Regions from separate parts of the Natranaerobius trueperi genome, predicted to be linked through region 3. Evidence: riboswitches for the same ligand, from Rfam matches in the RefSeq annotation. Region 3 holds a riboswitch; each other region holds the start of a gene.

Region 1 (4,868 bases), on a different contig from region 3:
TTACCGTATTGAGGTATAAATCTAATCTTGATCGAGAAAATAGGGATGAAACTAGTAAGTAAATTTATTAAGAGAGATACCATTTACACAAAATTCAGGACATCCTCGAAATGTGGGTGCTATTTGACGCTTACTGCGTCCTTATTTTCTTTTAAGTATGGCATTAGCTCATCGACTGTCATCCCGTCAACGCCTGCCGCTCCTCTGTTTTGCTTTACTCTTTTGTAGGCTTCATTTAAATTCCCTGTATGCATTAATTTATCAAGTAAGCTTTCTGCACTGTCTTTCTCACTAGGTTCCAGTGAGCTAGTACTCCGCGCTCCCTTGGTACTCTCTGGTTCTGCCATACCCTCGCAAGGGAAGCCTGTTTTCACAGTTTTCTGCTCTCTTTGCACTATCTCACCTTCTCTCTAGTTTAAAAGACTACCATTGTTCGGTCCTTCCCGTCTCCGGTACTATGACCTCTGCTGACTTCTTACGGTTCAACCGTGCATCACTGCACGATTTGTCGCTGTGGGTTGTTGGTTAAAACCTCTTGTCGGCAACCCCCGTAAGACCTCCCCTGTTAAGAACGGTAACTTTCCTCTCATGTATCTGCCACATTTACACCGTAGAGTTCGGGTGGTAGTGGATTTTGTTTTGTTATGCACACTTATCCACCCCACATATGCCTTGTATGTGGTTTCTGTTCGTCAGACCGAGATTTTGCATTAGGCTTCCTTCAGACTCCACCTCACGATGGACGCCCTTGCCATCTGCTAACAGTTCCTACCACCAAGCCTGTAGCGGACTTTCACCGCCTAGCTACCGTTCATGTAGGGCAAACAAAGAAGGGCCCCGTTTGAACGGGACCCTCTGTGCTGTCTTATCTTTTATTCAACTTGTATTGCATAAACAGTAAGATCATAAGTACCTTTTTCATTAAATTCAACTTTAAACTCTGTTTTTTTGGTCTCTTCTAAAGTAAATCCATCTGGTCCCCAGTTACCTGTCGCTTTACCATCTTCATAATCAAATGTTTCCATTATACCCTCAAGATCTTCAACTTCATCTATTTTTATGATATCAAAATCATTCTCTTCAATATCGTCTTTCTCAACTTCGATTACATACCTTACATCATCAACCCAGTTAACATTTTCTGCAACTTCTGCTTCCACATCAAAGGTGAGTTCGTCTCCTTTATCAACATTTACAGAGTCATCTAAGGTCCATGAAAGTTGAACTGGTTCTTCGGGGAATGAAATTCTATCCTCATTTTCAAGTACATCTTCCCACTTAACTTCTATTTCTCCACCATCTATGATTAACTCTGCATCTTCTGCTAAAATCAACGTTGATTCATGCCATTCATTATTCCAGTAGTTATCATCGTCATATTCATATGTTGTCGGGAATCTAATAGGAGATGACCAGTCGTTTTCTTCTAACGCAAAAAAATCGTCGGTTGCTGTATTAGTTGCTAGCTTTTCATTCTCTCCGTATATGTTTAAATCTAATTCGTCTAGATGGCTTGAATCAAAACCATTAAAAACTACTTCATAACTATAACCATCGCTAACACCTGATAATCTTTCTAGTTCTATATCATCTTCATCAGGTAAGAAAGCTTCCGCATCACTGTCAAGGTCTACGTCAATGGTTTCTTCATAATCTTCATCATTAATTGTAACAATAACTTCACCTTCATCTGGAACTAAAAAACGTGAATCATGCCAAGTATTTTCCCAATAGCCATCTTCTTCATAATCAAAACTTCCAAATGGAGCAAAAGGTGATGATAATCCTGATTCATCGTCTAACTCTTCCCAACTATCCAATTCATTGGTAGCTAGTTTACTATCATCTCTATATAAGTTTATTTTAACATCATCGACTTCGCATATTGTTGCATTATCTAACGTGAATTCAAAGCTATATCCCTCGTAAAGGCTAGTATGAACCACTAGTCTTTCAATATTCACATCTATGTCTTCATCTACTTCTGTAACTTCAATTTCTGATTCCAAAATATTAGATATTGGGTCATCATTATTTGCCATTGCTCCTCCAGACATCATAAGTACAAACACCATCGATAAAGCTAAAACTATACTTAACCTTTTCATTTAAATATCCCTCCAATTAATTTTTTTGTTTCATTAAATTAATTGGCGGCCAGGCTACCATTCTTTTGAAAGAAAGGTCCTATGGCTTTGCGTCCCTATCTTTCGATAGGTTTGCCTTTTTCAATTTTTAAGTAAGTATTAAATACTTTGCTGTGTGTTTTTTTCTTCATCACCCCCTTGAACAAGATTTTTTATATTTAATTTTCATTGCTACCACTGTTGTTTTGTTAATAGCACCTATCAAGAGTAATGGAAAATATTAAAAACCCCCTCCAGCCCTTGCTATACAAGGACCGAAGGGGGTTAGCCTTCAGAACAATTTGTTGTGATAAAAGATATTTCCCACGGTTCGTTTTTCCCTTTGCTTTAACATCATCTTTCCCTTAAATAAGCTTATTACAATCATCTACAGTAAGTATACATAAAACTTAACAAAAACTATTCTATTACTTTATTTCTATATTATAAGATAAAACATGAGATAATATGTTAATAATTTCGTTAATTAGTTTTTGACCATTACTTTCGTTTTCAAGAATTTGTATTGAATCTTTTAGATACCAATATTTGTCTAAGTTAGATTTTACCTCTTGTAATATCTCTTTAGCAGCATACCCAGTAGAACCAATTGGAATAATTATTTTATTATATTCTTTTGCTATTTCAAACTCTTCAAAGACTCCTGCTGCATTAATTATACCAGTATCATTTTTTTTGTTTCCAAATATAAAAATAGCCACACCTGATTCATAAATCAAGTTTTTTCGATATTCTGTCCAAAGTTCCTTTAAGTCTTTATGACTAGAAGAAACTTGAGGAAAAGGTTTCAAAGTTAAATAATCATCTATTTTTTTAAATTTACTATCGTATATTTCTTCTAGTGCCCCGTTAATTATATAACTACCTACTCCAATACCAAAACCTGAAATAACCCTAAAATCTTGACTTATTAATTCTTTAGACATATTATACATAAAGTTAGTTGCATCATATTTTTCAAATATACCGTATTCTTCTGCACTTCCAGATATAAAAATGTTTTTTAGTTTTGTTTTAAATTCAATACCTCTGAGTATTTCTGTAATCTCTGAATAATCGTCTACTAGAATTGCATTTATGGAATAACGTTTTAAATCGTTACATTTTAATTCTTGCTTAATTAAGTCATATTTATAATCTTCATCATTTTTGTAATCTGTAGGTTGTACTTTTTTAAAAAAACAATAATGATCACGCCTGTTTTCACCTAACAAAATACGTATTCTACTCAGAATATAAGCGAGATTTGGATCTTCAAAGCTAAATCCTATAAATAAGAATGTCTTTGATATTAAATCTCCTTGTAAATTTGTAGAAAATAGTTGTCTATTCAAATTAAAAGTCTCATAATCATCCTTCGTTACAACAGCATTTTCTGGAGTTCTAACATCACCATGCATTTTATATATTATAGCATCTCTGTCAGAAACATTTAATGCTAAATTTTCTTGAGTTATTTTAATATCAGGTTTTCTGTTTTTATCTTCAATTGAATCCTCAATTAAAGTATCATAGTTTGTTGTCCAATACGTTTGGATAGGTAAACGGGTTAATATATCAAGATTTTCGTTAGATTTAACCTCTTTAGTAAATTCTTCTAAAATTTTTTGGTTGATTTTATTTCTGTTTTGGCCTTTTTCATTATAATGATATTGAGCTACTGCAATTAAATCTTCTTCTTTATCTATATCTAGCCCTAGGTCGTCAGCAATTTCTTTTAAAAGACTTCTCCAATCTAAATACCCCGATGGTCTAGATAGACCAGCTCCCGCAAAAATTGCTGCATTTCCATCCCTAATAGCTTTTAAAAAATCTTTTTCAAATTCTTTAATAGTTGCAACCATACCGATACCACCCTTTTGTTGTGCTAAAAGTTGTTAATAATTATTTCTGGTTTCTATTGCTTCTTCAACCCAATCTTGTAAGTTATTATAAATATAGTCGTAAACATTTTTGCTATTCTTATAAGGAGGATCGTAAGCCTTTACTAAGCTCGATAGCTTAACTGTTTTATCTTCAAATTCAACATTAAAGTCCTCAAAAGGATTTTTACCTTTTTTTGATTGATCACCTTTATAATCCTTTAGGTTGTGGATATAAATTCCAAATAGACCTTTTCCCTTTTCCCATGATTTCTTGATTTCACGTTTAATCCATTTTCTACCAGCAGTTTTTTCTCCAATTAGAACTACAGTACATGATTTTCCATACAGTTGTTCATCAATCCAATCTTCAATGGCCTGATCTCCGCTTTTCTTAATTTGTTCCCATTGGTTGTCTGAAACTGGTTTATTTCCCTCAATAACACCCATATTTCTCACCTGTGCAGCTCGCCAATTATCAGGTTTGTAATGAAAACTGTAAAACACTCTCCGTGCCATCAAAATGAACCTCCTTGTAAAGTGATGTTATCTTGGATTTTTGAATTCAAATTGCTTTTTATATTTTACTCCTTATAGCTCGTAAAATATAAGTAAGATGATACTATCTAAATCCAAGATCTTATTTATATGTAAAATTCTTCATTTTCTAATCTAATTCCTTTTAACAAATTTGGATCTTTTATACAATACTTGTTAAAATTAGTTGTTTATATAGTAAAAAAATTAAGCAGTAGCAATTATAAAAGGCTACCGCTGAGTAATAAGTGGCTTAAGTTTATATTTCGGTTTCATTAATTAAGAAGATCATTAGCTATTAGTTCACCTAAAAATATCATTA
Region 2 (6,226 bases), on a different contig from region 3:
GTAATGTGCCACTTGAAAACATTACACTAACTGATAGTGTACTCGGAGCAATCACAATACCAACTACAACATTAGCTCCTGGTGAGTCATTTACAGTTGATGTAACTGGAAATTAGTCGACAGTTATAGTAGCATTTTGCTAGCTCTAATATAATTAATATATCTCTAACTGGCTCCCTTGATTAGTCAAGGGAGCCTTTCTTTATTTATTTGGATGCAACAAAGGTTCTAATTGGTTATACCATACCCACTGGGGGCTGTATTTTTGCCTTGCAAGTGTTTTTGCATAGATCACCGGATTATCTCTCATTAGGTTTACTATTCTAGATGCATGTTCCTTCAAATAGGCCTGTTCACTAGGCTTATATATTTCCTTTGTATCATAACCGAAGTTACGAGCATCCCATCTCATGAAGTATGCCTTTAGCTGCTTACCTAACTCTTCTAATGCTGGAACTGCTTCGTTTAATACTAAAAAGTTACCTCTACTTGAAGCCTCTATAACAGTCAAGCCAAATGATTCAGAATAAGATGGACAAATAAATAAGTTAGATAATGTAAACAATTCTAAAACACTGCTTCGTGGAAACCCTTCAGCATATCCCAAATCGCTTGTAAAGAAAATATCAGTTTTTTCTAATCCGTGACTGTTACCTATATTTTTAATATATGCCTTGTATTTATCGAGGTTAGTATCCATTGACGGAAAATCACAAAAAAGCACTTTAACTTTTAATTCTGTCTGTGCTTTAATAACACCAGCCAAAGAAGCAACTTTTTCAAATCTTTTTCCCGTAGTAAATCTAGCGGGATATACAATAAGAATATCCGGGCTAATTAAATCTACTTGGTCATGAATTGATCTAACTTCTTTACTCATAAAGGATTTTAAGTTTAAGCTATTGTGAACAACACGACACTTTCCTTCCGGCACATTAAATTGTTTAGCTAGAGCTGGTATTCCAGAATAAGTAGGATATACATATGTAGTATTAGGCATTGGTGTATAACGACAAGAAAAAGGCCATTTTGGATTAGACGGTCTATTCACAGGAACCGAATGGGTCATTGCTATAAATTTTATATTCTGTAATTTTTCTTGAACTTTTCTAATGGCAACATTATGAACTAAGTGCCAACCTTGATAGTGAATATCATGCATTATACAAATATCAACATCTAATAACTTTTCCTCTAAATCACTAGCAATAACTTCAACTTCATCATAAAAAGTTTCATGAACTTGACCGTCGGGTTGTGAATAATCATGCCATTGAATTTTATTACCATTAAATTTATTTGTTACTTTAACCCATTCTAGTCTTTCATCTGCATATACACCTTTTCGCTCATCATCATTACAATCTTGTGAAACAATCACTTTTGTTTTTACTCCATTTTTCAAAAGCATTTCTAACTGTTCTGCCACAACATTAACAAGAGAATATGTATGACTAAGACCATTAAACATTGTTAAAATTGCTACTTTCACAATATACCTCCCCTTTAGATTCTAAATCATTAAAATATAAAATATTAAACTCTACATAAAACAAGCCATTTCCTTTTTATGATAATATATGAGAGTCTATTATTTTTTAGAATGGATCTAATAGCTAAAAACTCAAATTTCAAACTAAAGAAAAAGATTAGTTAAATTAGCTACTATCGCTACTAAAAATTTATAATTAGGGCTTAATTCCCAAGGAAAATATTGCTATAATATATAAATAGTACCCTAGCCCCGAATTAAGTCTAGGGCTAGCTTCTTAACTTAACTCACAATCTAATACTTAATTATTATATAAAGGGCAAACTCAACGAAAGTTGAGGACGCAAAGTCATGGGTCTAAGGTGATTAAGTCACTACGATTGCCAAACTGCCGAAAGAACTTTCTTTCGTAAGTTTAGCTAAAGTCCCTTTATTAGGGACTTTTTTATGTTTAAGGTAAAAGGAGGCAATATTAATGTCTTGTCACAGCATTCAAACTATAGATAATCAAGTGATGAAAACCATACTTGATAATACTCAAGACGCTATCTTTTTTATTAGTGTAGAAGGTAATAAGACTTTTCGTTATCTTAGAGCAAACAAAGAGTTTGAAAATAAAGTAGGTGTTAGTTTAAATGATCTAAAAGGAAAAACACCTTATGAACTTTTTAATAAACAAGAAGCTGATTATGTATTAAATAAATACTTACAATGCTGTGAGATAAAAGATGAAGTTTCATATGAAAAGACTTTAGACTTATCTTGGGGAAAAGGTAAGTTTACTACTAAACTTTCACCTATCATAGAAAATAATAAAGTTGTTAAAATAATTGGTATTTCAAGGGATATAACAGATTATAAAAACATTGAAGAACTTACAAAAGCTAAAGAAAAATTAGAAAAAGAAAATAAACATTATAAGTCTCTTCTTGATACTCAATCAGATATAGTAGTCAGGTGGCGACCAGATGCTACTATCACATATGTCAATAAAGCTCATTGTGATCTAATGGGGATGGATAAAGAAGAAATTTTAGGTAAACAATGGTTTGAATTTATTCCGGATGATAGTAAAGAGGAATTAAGAAATGCATATTTTGATATTATTAAAAACCCTAGAAAAGTTTCTTATGAACATCCAGAAATAGGGGCTGGTGGTAAGATATATTGGCAACATAAACTAGTTTATCCTATTTTTGATCACAATGGAGAACTAGTTGAGTTTCAATCTGTAGGACGTGATATAACAGAGAGCAAATGGATGCAAATTAGAAAACAAAGTCAAAATCAAGTGTTAACTGCTTTAACTAAAAGAGATTCATTAAATAATATTTTAGAACTTATTGTAAGATGGTTAGAAAACGAAGATCGAAAGGCTATAGGAGCGGTTATGCTACTAGATGAATCAAAAGAATATCTGTACTGTAAAACAGCCCCTAATCTACCTAGGTTTTTTAGAAAACTTCTTGAAGGTATTAAAGTAAAAGACGGGTCTTTATCTTGCGGTACTGCTGCATATAAGGGAAAACGCGTAATTGTAGATGATATAGAAAAACATCCTTATTGGGCTGACTTCCACAAAATTATAGATAAGGTAGATATAAGATCTTGTTGGTCAGAACCTGTATTTTCATCTGAAGGTGACGTAATAGGAACCTTTGCTATTTATCTTAACGAACCCTATACTCCGACTAACCATGACCTAGAACGACTTAAAATAGCAGCTGACCTTGTTAGTTTAGCTGTTACCCATAAAATGTCAGAAGAAAAACTTAAACTTAACGAACGAAAATTTAAAAGTTTTGTAGAAAATGCAAGCGATATAGTTCTTACAGTAAATGATAAAGGAGTAATTACTTATGTTTCACCTAACTGGAAACAACTATTAGGACATAACCCAACAGAGGTAATTGGTAAAACAGCAGATGAGTTTATCCATCCTGAAGATTTAGAAACTTTTTTCAAAAAACTAAAAAAATTAATAGAGACCGGGAACCTAGATGAGGAAGTTGAGTACAGAATTAAACATAAAAACGGAACCTGGAAGTGGCATGCTTCAACTATTAATATTCTTGGACAAAATAAGGAAAATACTGATTTATTAGGGATAGCAAGAGATGTTACAGAACGTAAACAAGCTGAAGAAAAAATACGGTATTTAAGCTTTCATGATAATCTTACAGGACTTTATAATAGAGCTTATCTAGAAGAAAAAATGAAAAAATTTGATACTGAAACTCACTTACCATTAAGTGTTATAATGATCGATCTAAATGGTCTTAAACTAGTAAATGATACTTATGGCCATTTTCCTGGTGATAATATGTTAAAAAGTGCAGCTAAAGTATTGAAAGATTCTTCACGTAAAGACGATTTTATAGCTCGCTGGGGCGGAGATGAATTTGTTATCTTGTTACCTAACACTTCAAAGGAAGATGCGAATAAAGTCTGTAAAAGAATTTTTGAAAATTGTAAGAAAGTTTATGTCAAAAATGTACCTATCTCTTTAGCAGTGGGTACTGCTACAAAGAGTAATATAGGCAAAGATTTAAAACTAACTCTAAAAGAAGCAGAAGATAAAATGTATAAACAAAAGCTAGCTGTTAGTCAAAGTGCTAGAAGTACAGTTTTAAAGACTCTCATAAAAACCTTAGAATCTAAAAGCTTTGAAACTAAAATACATACTCAATGTATGGAAAAGGCTGCATTCAAAATTGGTAAAAAGTTAGATCTTTCAGATTCAGAACTCAAAAGGTTAAGCTTACTTATCTCTTTACATGATATCGGTAAAATAAATATACCAGAAGAAGTATTAACTAAAAAAGAACCTTTAACCCAAAAAGAAAGAGAAAGTATAAAAAAACATCCAATTACGGGTTACAGAATAGCTTTAGCAACTGAAGAGTTCTCTCATATAGCAGAAGAGATATTAAATCACCATGAACGGTGGGATGGTTCTGGTTACCCGAACGGTAATAAAGGAGAAGACATTCCTCTACTTGCAAGGATAACTTCTATAGTTGATGCTTATGAAGTAATGACAAATGGTCGACCCTACAAAAAAACCTTAACTCAACAAGAGATCAAAGCAGAACTAAAGCGTTGTGCTGGTACTCAATTTGATCCTAGGTTAGTAAAAACATTTCTAGAAGTTTTAGAAGACTAACTTTATAACACCTTAGTTGGTATCAGTATATTTCTGATACCAACTTAAAAATCTCACCCAATATTCCCCTTTTAAGGGTTAGTAGCATAAAAAAAAGACACCAACCGCATTTAACGATTGGTGCCAGATGTTTTTTCTTTTGCCGCTGTCTTCTTGACAGGGGCAGTTCAAATTAGTGAAGCTTTTTTATTATTTAACTAAGTATTAAACTTGTTAGTGATGCTTTGTAACTGATCACCTAACTCAGCTAGTGAATCTGATGTACTAGATACTTCATCTGCAGCAGAAGCCTGTTCTTCTGAACTAGCTGCTAAATTATCTGAAAGGGAATTTACTCTCTCTGTTATCTCTTCTATTTCTTTTAGGGCATTAACAATCTGTTCACTCGAAGAAGACAGTGACTCTGCTGTAAAAGTAGTTTCTTCTATTCTATTAGATATTTCATTTATTGATTCTGCTATAGATTTGAAGTTATCTGCTCCTCCTGTTACCACCTGAGTTCCAGACTCAACTTTTTCTTTATTTTCATACATTGACTCTACTACATCATCAGTTTTAGATTGTATTTCTGTAATTATTCCAGTTACTTTTTCTGTAGCTTCTTTAGACTCTTCTGCTAACTTTCTGATTTCATCAGCTACTACTGCAAACCCCTTCCCATGCTCTCCAGCTCTAGCCGCTTCTATATTTGCATTTAGAGCTAGTAGATTAGTCTGCTCTGAAATTTCATTAATTAAGTCAACTATTTGACTAATCTCACTTGAATGATCTTTTAACTGTTCAATATTATTAGCTACATGTTCTGTTGCTTGATTAATCTCTTTCATTTCATACATAGCTTGATTCATATTGTCGTTTCCTTTATATGCTTTATCACCAGTTTCTTGAGCTGTAGCAGATATTTCTTCAAAAGATGCAGCCATTTCTTGTAGCTTGGCTGAAAAATTACGAGTAGTTTCTAAAGTTTTTTCAGTATGATTTTTCTGATTAGTTGCTCCTTCTGCTAAATCTTGAGCTGTTTCTGACACCTGCTCAATACTCTTTGTAGTCTCATCTGTATTTGCACTAAGTTCTTCTGAAGATGCAGCTAACTGTTGAGAGCTTTCTTGTACCTGTGAGATCATCTCTTGTAAATTGTCAGTCATTTTCTTAAATGAGCTCTTTAAAGTAGCTATTTCATCTCGACTAGAACTTTCTGTCAAAGAAACATTTAAATTTCCATCAGCTACTTGACGAGATACTTTAACTACTTCAATGATAGGTTTAGCAATACGTCGAGCAATTATATAAGAAACTATAGCTACAATAATGACAATTATTAATGCTGTGGTTATAGCTCCTATCATTTCCTCTCTAATTTGGTTATCATATGGTTCTGTTGATGTACCGGCATAAAACATACCTATACTTTCACCATTTGCTCCTGTCATAGGTGCATAAGCACCATAATTATCTGTTACATCATCCACATTTTCTATTCTTCCTGAAAAAGTTTCTTGTTCTTCTACAATCTGATCGATAACATTTGTATTATCAATACTTGTCCCTTCTAATCTTTCACCTGATTC
Region 3 (6,226 bases):
TTGTAAGTCATCATTTCTCATTTGTGCTGTAGTCACATGGGGTTGTGGAAGTAAAGCAAGATCTACATCTCCACCTGCTGTAGCAGCTGCAAGATCTGAATGTTGTAGTTGAAAATCTAATTCAACATCTTCATATGGTGTTAGCCCATGTTCTTCTAACAGATATCTAAGAGCAAAATCAGGGGTAGCACCTTGTCCACTTACATTTATTACCTCACCCTCTAAATCTTCTATAGAAGTAATACTATCTCCACTTTCTAATACATATAAAACACCTAGGGTATTAACTGCTGCTAACTGTATATCACCTTCAGTTCTATTATATAATACTGAAGCTAAATTTGTAGGTACTGCAGCGATATCTACCTCACCATTAATTATTCTACCTACTAAATCATCAGGACTTCCCATTATACTAAAGTCATAATTAAGTTCTGAGTCACCTAGTTCATTTTGTTCTATAAGCTGAACCGCTCCCATACCAGTAGGACCACCTAACACAGCCATATCAACTGTTACATCATCTGTGTCTACTGAATCAGTGTCATCACCACAACCTATAACTGAAAATAATAAAACTAGTACTAACATAAAGAGTCCAAATATCCTGATCCCTTTCATAACACTGCCATCTCCTTTCGGATTTAAATTTCACATTTCTTGAACTTGTTTTCACAATCCTACAAATCCATGTTATTCTTTTTTTGTGTTATCTGTCAACTATTTACGACAAATTTCGAAACATTGCTAATTTAAAGAGTAACAAAAGTAAAAAAGAAGAGAAGCAGTTTTATTAGCTTCCCTTCTTTTTTGCTATTTCACTTTAAACTTTTGTATCAGGGTATTAAGATTTTCAGCCATTTCCGCTTGATTTTGAGCTACTTCTGCTACTTCTTGGACTGAGTTAGTCACTTCAGTAATATTATTTGAAATATCAGAAACACCCGCTGAACCTTGTTGTGATTGTGATGCTAGTTGTTCTAGAGCTTTATTAATTTGATCTATGGATTCACTAATTTCTGCATTGCTTTCTACAAAGTCTTCTGTTAGGTTTTTTATCATTTCAGCATCACTTAAATATTTGTCTCCCGTTTCAACTATTTTTTCATAATCATCTTTTACTCTTTCGTCTATAAACTCAAGTACACCATTTGATGTTTCAGAAATATTACTGAAAGCATTTTGAACTTTTTGGATTGTATCCTGTATTTTATCTACAGTTTGATTAGATTGTTCAGCTAGTTTTCTTATTTCATTTGCAACAACAGAAAAACCTTGACCATGCTCACCTGCTCGAGCAGCTTCAATTGAAGCATTTAACGCAAGTAAATTAGTTTGTGCTGCTATATCAGAAATGTCTTCAGTCATCTCAACAATCTCTTCTACAACCTTACCTTCCTCTATAGCTTGTTTAATTTCTTCTTGTTTTTCACTGTAAATTGATTCTGCCTCTTCTTTAGATTGAACAGAGTTTGTTTTCATTTCATTAGCCCGCTGTCGAATTTCCTTTGCAGATTCATTGCCCTCTTTCGCTTTTTCATTAAGCTTTTTTATGGCATCTTGAATCTGCTCACCAGAAGCACTAACTTCTTCAACAGAAGATGTTGATTCTTCAAGTCCTGAAGCAACTTGTTCTGTATTAGCACTAATACTTTGATTTTTAGATGATATTTCTTCTACATTTGCTGAAAGTTCTTCACTACCTGAATGTAGGTCTTCAGCGTTTTTAGATACTTCTTTCATCATTTCTCGTAAGTTTTCACCCATTTCATCAAAAGCTTTAGCCAGTTTTCCTGTTTCATCTTTTTTGTTGAGTAATTTTTGAGGTATACTCTCGCTTAAATCCCCTGTTGCCATTGTTTGGGCAAAATTCGTTGCTGTTGTTATTGGTTTGGATATAACTTGTCCAATATATAATCCAACTACTAAACCAATTAATACTATAATAATAGAAGCTATTATTATTCCAGTTTGCATGGCATTTAAACCACCAAGCACATCCTCTTCTATTGCACCAATCCCTACGGTCCAACCAGTTAAATACATAGGTTCAACACCTATATATCTAGTTATACCTTCATGTTCATAGTCTATAACTCCACTTCTACCCATACCTAACTCTTGAAAGGCATTACTTACACCATCTAATTCACCATATGATTCATCAAAGATGCTAATTTGATCTAATACAAAGTCTCTATCTGGATGAGAAAAGATTGTCCCATCTTCTCCTAGTACAAATGCATATCCTTCATCACCATACCCTAAATCATCAGTTATAGCATTTAGAGCATCACCATCTCTTCTAGCAACTATAGCACCAACTATTTCTTCACCATCATATATCGGGACTGAATATAATAGTTCAGGTTCATTAGATACCCTACTTATCATAACATCTGATATGTGCGATTCACCATTAAGTACCCTCTGTGCATACTCTCTATCTCCTATATATTCTTCTGCTCCACTTTCCGCAAATCTTATCGTACCATCAGTATCTAATATTCCAATATCTAAAAAATTCATTCTCTTTACATCATCTTGTAGTGCTTCTTGTTGTAATTCCCAGTCCATTGATTCAACATCTTCACGTCGAGTTATTTCTTCTAAAACTTCTAACCTACTTTCAATTGTTGCTTCAACTCTTTCAGCACTTCCTTGAGCAATATATTGAAGTGATTCTTCAGCATCGCTTACCACTGTATTAGTACTAATATAAAGACTAAAACCCCCTAAAGCAATGCAAGATACCAATAAAAGTACAGAAATTGCTAAGCCTATCTTCTTACCGATTGTTATAGTCATGTTTGACCTCCTTATCTAATGTTTGTTTTTCAATTCATATAAGGTACTCTTTAAGTTATATTTATAAATATCCCCTCCAAATGATTTATATATGTGTGAATTAATTCACACATATTAAGTTTTGTTTTCTAAAACAAAATAATAGCTTGAACACGTGTCGTTATCTCTAATTTAAAAAATAGATTTTGTTATAGTATTTGCCATATTTAACCCGACTATCTTTATAACATATAAAGACTCATGACTTTGCGTTCCTATCGCACGATAGGTTTGCACTTTTTAAGAATTTATCAAATGAAAAAAAACTAAGCACATATAATTTCTGGTTATATACATAAATTCCTCTAGTGCTAGAGTCACAATTTGTCAATTTATAGAAAGTTTTTTACTATTTTGTTGTAATATTCTATCTATATTTTGCTATCAAATCATGGAGTATCATTAAATACTATTCTTCACTTGTGCCGTCAAAATAAAGTTAGAGAACTTAGATGTTGGGTCACTTAATGGCTCATCATTGGCTAGAGGGAAAATTTCTGTAGGTCAATTACTAGCTTTAAGGGTCACCTGCGATCTACAAAGGTCAAGCCACCTTCATGGCAGGTTCCTTATGGGGTTATGTGGGGTCGGGAGATTTCATATAGCTCTGTAAAAAGGGAGCTGTCATGGTCCAGGGTAAGGTTAGTGTGGGTTCCGGAAGGGCTCTTTTTTTGTTTAATGAGAAACTCACGTTTCATTAAGTTTCATTCTTCAAAAAAAATGACCTCTGTTTATTACAGAGATCATCTTCTAAATAGTCTAACTATCCATTCTACTCTATTAAATATTGCTAATCTTTTCTTAAGTTACTAACCGGATTTATAAAAGAACATGGTACTCCACTCATACACTTACCACAGGCATCTTTTTTGTTCTTTTCTAAAATCTGATTATAACACTTTTCTGCATCACAAAAATAAGAGTCATCTTTATAATAAAAAGAATCATTAGGACATTTTATAACACATTTCTTACATGTTCCATTGTATTTATATAAACAGTTTTCAACTTGCTTGTTTTCCTTATTGCTAGGTTCTATAGCTAAATTTGTAACAATACTACCAAATCTTCCACAACAACCTTTATCAGTTATCAACATATTGTTTAAACCAAAAGTCCCAAGACCAGCTATATGAGCTACATGGCGAATTGACCAATCACTAGTTAAGTTTTCTTTTTCAAATTTCGGACTAGATGGAGGAAAAGAAGTTCCCTCGCCACCAAGCTCTTGAATCTTTTTAATTAAGCTGTCATTTAGATCATTAATTAAATTATTAGTATCATTAGTTAACTGATACCATAAATTAGAAGGTTCTATAGCTTCGGGTGTTCTGACATTACTCTTCACAATTTGTTTATCAAAAGGTATAAAATAAGTTATAACAGTTTTAGCATCTTCTAAAAAGTCTTTAGGCAGAAGATGATGAGGACCTACAATTTTTTTGAGATCTTGAAATTTCTCATCTTTTGCACTTGCAAAAGCTACTTCTGGCTCACCCCAGGGTGAGTTAGAACCATTAGAATTATCATTTATATACGGATAGTTTTTAACATCATATTTACTGTAATTAGCTACATATTCTTTTATATGACTAATAATGATGTCTTGTTCGTTCATTTTTTTCTTATTTTGCAATTAAAACACCTCCAGAGTCTAATATCAGAATGAATAACAGTTCACAAAGCTACCACTATTTTAGTATACCCTATTTTGATTGGTTTTCAAATGATCTTAAATATAACTTTTGGCTATTCTTCCTCTATAGCAGGTCTTGGAGGAGAGATATCCATTTTCTTCAACCTTATAGAATTAAGTATCACATTTATAGAACTAAAGGCCATAGCTGCGGCACCAATAATTGGGTGAAGTAGTCCGAAAAAAGCTAGTGGAATAGCAACTGCGTTATAAAACCATGCCCAAAAATAGTTTTCTTTAATCTTTCTAAAAGTAGATCTAGATAATTTTATACCAGATACTACAGCACTTAAATCCCCTCGTATCAAAGTAATATCAGCAGCTTCTATAGCTACATCTGTACCAGTTCCGATAGCTATTCCTACATCAGCTTGTTTTAAAGCTGGTGCGTCGTTAATACCATCACCTACCATAGCCACAAGTCCATGTTCTTTTTGTAACCTTTTAATTTCTTCTACCTTTTCATCAGGTAGTACATTAGATACAGTTCTACTAATACCAACTTCTTTTGCTATAGCATCAGCTGTTCGATCATTATCACCTGTAATCATACAAGTAGTATGACCCATCTTTTCTATTTCCTCTATAGCTTTTTTAGAATCTTCCTTTAATGTATCAGAAACAGCTATGATACCTAGTAATTCACCAGATACCGACACTAACATAGCTGTTTTAGCTTCTTTTTCTAGCTGAGTCATTTCATCTTCTAACATAGACACATCTATACCTTCATCTGTCATTAGCTTTCTACTTCCTACTAAAACCTCTTTATCATCAACAAGTCCTTGTACACCTTTACCAGTTACAGACGAAAACTTTTCAGCTTTAGCTAATTGAAATCCTTTTTCTTTAGCTTCTTCTTTTGCTTTAATAGTAATAGCTTCACCTAAAGGATGTTCACTAGAAGCCTCTAGACTACCACCAAAATAAATTATATCTTGTTCACTATAACCATCTACAGGAATTATATCAGTAACCTCTGGTTCACCTTTAGTGATAGTTCCAGTCTTGTCAAAAGCTATCATATCGATATCTTTCATCATTTGAATAGATTCACCATTTCTAATTAACACACCATGTTCTGCACCTAAACCACTACCTACCATTAAAGCTGTCGGTGTAGCAAGTCCTAGCGCACAAGGACATGAAATAACTAACACAGCTGTTGCAGCTAAAAATGCTAGTGTAAATTGTGGTGCATCAGGATTTACCCATGGTAAAAATTCAGATGCTTGTGTAATGATACCTACAAAAAAGTCTGGAAAAACAAGCCAACTAGAAAAAGCAGCTAAAGCAATTATAATAACTGCTGGTACGAAATAACCCGTAACACGATCAGCAAATTCTTGAATAGGTACTTTCGTACCTTGTGCTTCTTCAACCATCTTAATTACTTGAGATAAGAAGGTATCTTTACCTACCTTAGTAGCTTCAACTTGAAGTGTTCCTTGTTTATTTACAGTTGCTCCGATAACTTCATCACCAGCTGTTCTTTCAACAGGAAGTGACTCACCTGTAGCCATAGATTCATCTATAAAACTATGACCTTCTACTACTATTCCATCAGTAGGTATTTTCTCTCCAGGTTTTACTACCATTACATCACCTAGTTTTACATCATCTATTGGGATATCTACTTCCTCACCATTTCTAATTACCCTTGCTTCTTTAGCTCCCATTTCA

Evidence for each region. A riboswitch is a leader RNA that binds a small molecule or an ion and turns the genes downstream of it on or off. The one in region 3 is predicted to bind cyclic di-GMP.
Region 1: another riboswitch for cyclic di-GMP. It lies ahead of CDO51_RS08705 (hypothetical protein); the one in region 3 lies ahead of CDO51_RS00060 (methyl-accepting chemotaxis protein).
Region 2: another riboswitch for cyclic di-GMP. It lies ahead of CDO51_RS06170 (PAS domain S-box protein); the one in region 3 lies ahead of CDO51_RS00060 (methyl-accepting chemotaxis protein).

Annotation. Positions count from the first base shown of each region.
Region 1 is NZ_NIQC01000019.1:98-4,965, forward strand. Features, by position in the region: gene CDO51_RS08700 (hypothetical protein) at 120-374, opposite strand; gene CDO51_RS08705 (hypothetical protein) at 873-2,108, opposite strand; cyclic di-GMP riboswitch class I at 2,150-2,234, opposite strand; gene CDO51_RS08710 (SIR2 family protein) at 2,555-3,991, opposite strand; gene CDO51_RS08715 (TIR domain-containing protein) at 4,025-4,528, opposite strand.
Region 2 is NZ_NIQC01000011.1:7,618-13,843, reverse strand. Features, by position in the region: gene CDO51_RS06180 (DUF7507 domain-containing protein) at 1-116, shown strand, start outside; gene CDO51_RS06175 (glycosyltransferase) at 203-1,492, opposite strand; cyclic di-GMP riboswitch class I at 1,801-1,888, shown strand; gene CDO51_RS06170 (PAS domain S-box protein) at 1,968-4,658, shown strand; gene CDO51_RS06165 (methyl-accepting chemotaxis protein) at 4,856-6,226, opposite strand, start outside.
Region 3 is NZ_NIQC01000001.1:15,568-21,793, forward strand. Features, by position in the region: gene CDO51_RS00055 (ABC transporter substrate-binding protein) at 1-621, opposite strand, end outside; gene CDO51_RS00060 (methyl-accepting chemotaxis protein) at 814-2,808, opposite strand; cyclic di-GMP riboswitch class I at 3,011-3,093, opposite strand; gene CDO51_RS00065 (epoxyqueuosine reductase) at 3,638-4,483, opposite strand; gene CDO51_RS00070 (heavy metal translocating P-type ATPase) at 4,597-6,226, opposite strand, start outside.